2 regions of the Fictibacillus sp. b24 genome follow, and region 1 is predicted to be linked to the other one. Evidence: riboswitches for the same ligand, from Rfam matches in the RefSeq annotation. Region 1 holds a riboswitch; the other holds the start of a gene.
The links. A riboswitch is a leader RNA that binds a small molecule or an ion and turns the genes downstream of it on or off. The one in region 1 is predicted to bind FMN.
Positions count from the first base shown of each region.

Region 2: linked by a shared signal. The riboswitch ahead of QUF49_RS05125 (ECF transporter S component) and the one ahead of QUF49_RS17550 (hypothetical protein) in region 1 are both predicted to bind FMN.

Region 1 is NZ_JAUCES010000005.1:3,353,285-3,356,788, forward strand. Features, by position in the region: gene QUF49_RS17540 (bifunctional 3,4-dihydroxy-2-butanone-4-phosphate synthase/GTP cyclohydrolase II) at 1-975, opposite strand, end outside; gene ribE (riboflavin synthase) at 987-1,637, opposite strand; gene QUF49_RS17550 (hypothetical protein) at 1,541-1,783, opposite strand; FMN riboswitch at 2,032-2,179, opposite strand; gene QUF49_RS17555 (TrkH family potassium uptake protein) at 2,235-3,504, opposite strand, start outside.
Region 2 is NZ_JAUCES010000005.1:1,021,837-1,025,340, forward strand. Features, by position in the region: gene QUF49_RS05120 (NupC/NupG family nucleoside CNT transporter) at 1-1,186, shown strand, start outside; gene QUF49_RS05125 (ECF transporter S component) at 1,502-2,080, opposite strand; FMN riboswitch at 2,273-2,455, opposite strand; gene QUF49_RS05130 (hypothetical protein) at 2,555-2,797, shown strand; gene dapF (diaminopimelate epimerase) at 2,816-3,504, shown strand, end outside.

The DNA.
Region 1 (3,504 bases):
TGCGAATCCTAGCTGCTCATTGGCTTCAACTGTATCGAGTCCTTCTTCTTGAAGCTTATAAGCTTTCATTTTATTAATAAGACCGATGCCACGTCCTTCTTGTCTCATGTACAATAAAACGCCAGAGCCTTCTTTTTCAATCTGAGATAGAGCCGCATGAAGCTGCGGACCGCAATCACAGCGCGCTGATCCAAACACGTCACCGGTCAAGCATTCAGAGTGAACACGAACTAACACAGGTTCTTCGTTATTGATTTCCCCTTTTACAAGGGCAACATGTTCTTTCTCATCCAGCACATTTGAGAAGCCAATCGCTTTAAAATCACCAAACTCTGTTGGAAGATTGATTTCGACTTCACGCTTCACCATCTGTTCTGTTTTGTTTCGGTACGTGATCAGATCTTTGATCGTAATCAACTTCATGTTGTGCTGTTTTGCTAGTTCAACGAGTTCAGGAACACGAGCCATCGTTCCATCCTCTTTCATAATTTCGCAGATTACACCAGCAGATTGACTGCCAGCCATTTTCGCTAGGTCAATTGCGGCTTCTGTATGCCCCGCTCTTCTCAACACGCCACCTTTTTTTCCGATCAACGGAAAGATATGGCCAGGACGCTTAAAATCAGATGGCACAGAATCACTATTTACAAGCTCCCGAACAGTAGCTGCTCGTTCTTGAGCAGAAATCCCGGTTGTTGTTGATTTGTGATCGACGCTAATCGTAAAAGCGGTGCCGTGCGAATCAGTATTGGCTGCTACCATCGGTGAAAGATCCAGCTTCATCGCGATTTCCTCAGAGATCGGTGTACAAACGAGACCACGTCCGTGAGTCACCATAAAATTGATAGCTTCAGGTGTAATTCCTTCAGCTAACGCAACAAAATCTCCTTCGTTTTCACGATCTTCATCATCCACAACGATAACAATTTTTCCTTCTCTTAAATCTGCAACTGCTTCTTCTATGGAGTGAAACATGAACTCTCCTCCTAAAATCCGTGCTCTTGTAAGAAATCAAGAGACAGTTTCGACTTTTGTTTTTGTTCTTCTTTTTCAGGAGCCAACATTCTGTAAACGTATTTTGCGAGCATATCACATTCAATATTCACAACGTCACCTGCTCCTTTTGCACCTAATATCGTATGATCTGCAGTATGTGGAATCAACGAGACCGTAATTGTATTTTGAGTAACGTCAAATACAGTAAGGCTTGTTCCATCTACACAAACAGATCCCTTTAGCATAAAGTAGCGCATCATGTGATCTGGCAGAGCAATCTTGTAATAGATCGCATTTTTCTCGGGTCGCTTCTCTACAATGTCTCCTGTACCATCAACATGCCCAGAAACAAAGTGTCCGCCAAACCTTCCTCCTGCTGCCATAGCACGTTCCAAATTTACTTTGTCCCGATTGTTTAAAAGTTTCAAAGTTGAAGATTTGAACGTTTCTGGCATCACATCTACTGTAAACTGATTTTTGCCGAAAGAAGTAACGGTTAGACATACGCCGTTTACCGCAATACTGTCTCCAAGGTGCACGTCTTTCAACACCTCTTCTGCGGAAATAGTAAGTATGATTGTTTCATCGCCTTTTGAAATTGCCTTAATCGTTCCTTTTTCCTCAATGATGCCTGTAAACAAAGAACTTTCCCTCCCATTGTTGTTTTTGGTAGTACTTGATTTCCGTTCCAGGTGCTCGCTTTCCGCGGGGCAGGCGGTGAGCCACATTCGTTACGTTTCACTTTTAAGTGTCTCACCTGCCCGCCTGTCCCGCAGGAGTCTCGCACCTTCCACTCCAATCAACTTGTCAATGAAGCAAAGAACAAAAAGATTTAAAAGCAACAACCCTTTAGAAAACGGCCTTCAGAAAAGAGTTTTTTAGAAAATACTTCGTCGTAAATATGAAAAGCGGGAGTCTTAATTGCGTATATACAAATAACCCCGGAAACAGATTGCTTCCGGGGTTTGTGTTAAAAGTATAACGAAATAAACCTTTAATCTACCTTTTTTAAAATACAGGCAATTAAAAGCGTTCACGTTCCTTCTCCCATCCAGACTATACTGTCGGCTTCGGAATTGCACCGAATCCACCGTTTTCACGAATCGCAAAACCGGGTCACGGACTAAGAGGCTATAGCCTCATCACCGCCGGTTGGGAATTTCACCCGACCCCGAAGGACACTATTTACTTATGTTCATTATAAGTAAACAATAGACTGAATTCAAACATGATTGCTTTTATTGGCCAATAATTAATTTTTCTTTCGGATAATGAATGTGTTCTGTCACTACTTTCCCTCGGATGATAAAGAGGAATGACAGTACGCCAATTCTTCCTATAAACATCAACAGCATAAGAATAACTTTTCCGATCGAGCTCAAATCACCAGTAATTCCAGTTGAGAGCCCTGTTGTTCCGAATGCAGAGCACACTTCAAAAAAGAGATACTCAATCGGCATCGGATCTGTAATTGCTAGGATAATTGTAGAAGTCGTACAAAGCACCATAGCCACGATAATAACAATAAACGACTTTTGTATATCTTCCGGATAAATTTCACGCTTAAAGATCTTAATTGTGTTCCTACCTTTAGCGTAAAAGAGAATCGCCAAAAGTGCTACCGCAAATGTCGTTGTGCGGATTCCTCCACCCACCGAGCTTGGTGATGCTCCAATAAACATCATTACGCCTAAGAAAAGAAGTGTAGGTACTGTGAATTCAGAGACATCCATGGTGGATAAACCGCCGCTTCGTGTTGTAACGGACTGGAATAAAGAATAAAACAACGTTTCATGCCAAGATTTACCCTCAAAAAAAGCATTCATCTCCAAAACATAAATTCCGATTGCGCCAGTAACAACCAATAATGCAAAGGTAGTCGTAGTAACCTTCGTGAAGAGGGTAAACGTATAGCGCTCTAAATACTTTCTTTCTTTGATAAAGTTATTGATTTCTACTAAAACAGGAAATCCAATGGCACCTGCTGTAATCAAGCACATCGTAACGATTTGAACAAGATAATCGTTGCGGAACGGGATCAGCGAGCTTCCCGTAATATCGAATCCAGCATTCGTCGTTGCTGTAACAGATGCGAAGAATGCGTGATACAACACTTCTACTTCTGTATCGTAATAGGGTTGAAACAGGATAAAGAATAATACCGTTCCTACAATCTCAATCCCTATTATGAGTGTTAAGATTTGCTTCATCAGCTGTACAAGCCCTGCAAGCGTGGATTGGTTTTGGTCTGTCATAATCAATTGGCGTTCTCTCATCCCAATTCGCTTACCTATCAATAGCCATATTGCAGTACCAAGTGTCATAACACCTATACCACCGATCTGTACGACAATGGCCAGGAGAATAACACCTACTTGATTGAACGTTTCAGAAATATTAACAGAGGTTAAACCCGTAACACTTACAGCGCTTACTGCGGTAAATAAAGCATCAATAAACTTGAGTTCTACTCCCTTGTTATGTCCGACCGGCAAACTTAGTAAAATG
Region 2 (3,504 bases), 2.3 Mb from region 1:
GCTGGTTCTTCTTGTAATCGCATTCTTGCTTTCTCAAAATAAGAAAGCGATTAACTGGCGAACAGTACTAGGCGCTCTTGCGATTCAAGTTGCCTTCGCATTAATCGTATTAAAATGGGATGCAGGTAAGAAAGCTTTGCAAGGTGTTTCTGAAAAAGTTTCTAACGTTGTTGCTTATGCGAACGAAGGAATTACTTTCTTGTTTGGAAGTATGATTCCAGCAGAAGGAAAAGGATTTATTTTTGCATTTCAAGTTTTAACAGTAATCATTTTCTTTTCTTCTTTAATCTCAGTTCTTTACTATCTAGGTATCATGCAATGGGTTGTAAGAATTTTGGGTGGAGCTCTATCCAAGCTATTAAAAACAAGTAAAGCTGAATCTATGAGTGCTACAGCAAACATTTTCTTAGGTCAAACTGAAGCACCTCTTGTAATTCGTCCATATATGAATCGTTTAACACAATCAGAGCTTTTCGCAGTAATGGTCGGTGGACTTGCATCGGTAGCAGGTTCTGTACTAATTGGTTACTACCTATTAGGTGTACCTTTAGAGTACTTGATCGCAGCTAGCTTTATGTGTGCTCCTGCAGGACTTGCGATTGCGAAAATCATTGTTCCTGAAACAGAAGAGCCTGAAACAATGGGTGAGATCAAATTAGAGCGTGACAAAGATACAGTAAACGTAATCGACGCTGCAGCAAAAGGTGCTGGAGATGGACTTCAAATTGCACTAAACGTAGGGGCAATGCTACTTGCTTTCATCGCACTTATCGCACTAGTTAACGGTATCCTTGGCGGTATCGGTGGCTGGTTTGGCTATGAGATCACACTTCAGCAAATCTTGGGCTATCTATTTGCTCCAATTGCATTCGTAATTGGTGTACCTTGGGAAGAAGCAGTTAAAGCCGGTACTTTTATCGGTCAAAAAATTGTATTGAATGAGTTTGTTGCTTATTCTTCATTTGCACCTCAAATTCCTGACTTAATGCCAAAAACGGTAGCGGTTGTAAGTTTCGCACTTTGTGGTTTCGCGAACCTTTCTTCGATCGCAATCCTTTTAGGTGGTCTTGGAGCTATGGCGCCAAGCCGTCGTCCAGACATCGCAAGACTTGGAATGCGTGCTGTTATCGCAGCTACAATTGCTAACTTACTAAGCGGTGCGATCGCAGGTATGTTTATTCTTTAATAATGGTTTTGATAAGATGCTCAAGCGCAGGCTTGGGCATCTTTTTGTTGCGTGTTTACTAAAAAATGCGCAAAAGTGAGACTGTATTGCCTTTTTGTCTGGTGATTAGAGCAATCGAATTAGTCGTGTAGTGATAATCCCGCGAGAATCAGAAATAATCCCGCGAGAATTAAAAGTTATCCCGCGAGTTTAACCCATAATCCCGCGAGATTTCATGATATTTCCGCGAATCGACTCAATTTCGTATTTCTGAAGCTCGAACGAACACTAAAAAAACCGCAACGGGAATCTCCCGCTGCGGTTTATTTCATCTATTTAAGCCTGCTGAGCAATCTGTTTCATTACCCATGGCTGCATTCGATTATATAGTGCTAAGAACAGCAAAGTAATAATCGTTCCTTTTATTAAGTTAAATGGTGTAATCCCTTTTAGAATAAGATCCATCATCATTTGGCTAGACATAGGGTCAGCACCTAGGAACCATGTATATGCTGGCAAGATGATCAGATAGTTCAGTAATCCCATCATAAAAGTCATCAAAACTGTTCCTAGAATTAAGCCAGTTGAAAGACGTTTAACCGTATGCTTTTTGCGGAATAGGTAGGATACTGGAAGAATGAAAAGGATCCCGGCGACAAAGTTTGCTAATTGACCAACGGGTACACCTGTAAAACTTCCAACAATTCCGTAATGAAGTACATTTTTAATTGCTTCAACCATTATTCCTGCTGCTGGTCCGAATATGATGGCAGCTAGCAGTGCAGGCACCTCACTAAAATCAATTTTTAGAAATGGAGGCAGCCCTGGAAACGGAAAGTCGAGCATCATCAGTACATATGCAATCGTACTGAGCATCGATACCGCTACCATTTGTTTGATTTTTCCCTTTTGCATTGAAATCTCTCCTCTTTTGTGTTGCGCCATCTCATGATTTCGAATGCAGCACAGCCTGTTTCATACAAAAAAACCTTAGTCAAAAAGAACGGACTAAGGGAGGTTGTCTGATAAACAGCATGTAGAAGAAGCATTTACATAAATGGTAAAATGCGCACTTAAACAAAGGCTCATTTAAATGAACCGCTGTACCAACATCTTCTCCCATCCAGACTATACTGTCGGCTCTGGAGTTACACCAGATCAGCAAAATGGTGACATCGAAGTCTTTAGCCAAAACAGTTGTTTCGGCATTTCCAAATCGCTCACGGGCTGATGAAGAGGGAATCTTCAATTACCGCCGGTCGGGAATTTCACCCTGCCCCGAAGATGGATCGCTATTGTATTTTGTTACATCACCTATTATACTTTAAAAAATGTAAGTTGTGAACGAATATGCTACAACCATACCTTCCAAATAGAGGATGAACTCACATGAAATTAACCTTTGAATATACATGGCCGTATGAAAGAATGATGAATGATATCTATATTTCGGAGTGTCCGTTCTGTAAACAAGATAATGTGTTAACTTCTTTTAAAGAGGATCAGATGAATCTTGCAAAAGAAGCGATTAAACAGATTTTAATCATGCCGTGCTGTCATGGCAAGATAACTATTCTAAATGCGGATGACGATTATTTTTATACAGATGAAAAATTAAGAGGGCAATCTTAAGGAGCAGGGTTATAGATTATGGATACTTTGAAATTCACGAAGATGCATGGACTAGGCAATAATTATATTTACGTCAATATGTTTGAAGAAACAATCGCTGAAGCTGACATGCCTCAACTAGCAGTAGCTGTTTCAAATCCCTACACTGGAATTGGGTCAGACGGTATGATCTTAATCTGTCCAAGTGATTTGGCACCCGTTAAGATGCGGATTTTTAACAACGATGGATCGGAAGCTAAGAACTGTGGCAATGGACTTCGCTGCGTAGCTAAATATGCGTACGAACACGCACTAGTGAAAGAAACAGAATTTCAGATTGAAACTCTTGGCGGATTAGTAACTGCAAAAGTAACACCAGATCACAACAATAAAGTATCGTTCGTTACCGTTAATATGGGGAAGCCGATCCTACAACCCCGACAAATTCCATTGAATGGCTTTAACAATCTTGATCAAGTAATAAATGAGGCTGTATCTTTTAATGGAACCTCTTTAAATATGACTGCAGTATCAATGGGAAATCCGCATGCTGTGTTCTTTGTGGACAACATTCAGAAAGCACCATTGCATTCACTTGGACCAATAATTGAAAAAGACCCAATGTTTCCGGATTGGGTGAACGCAGAGTTTGTTGAGGTGGTATCAAAAAGTGAAATGCACTTTAGAGTTTGGGAAAGAGGTTCGGGTATTACTCAAGCTTGTGGTAC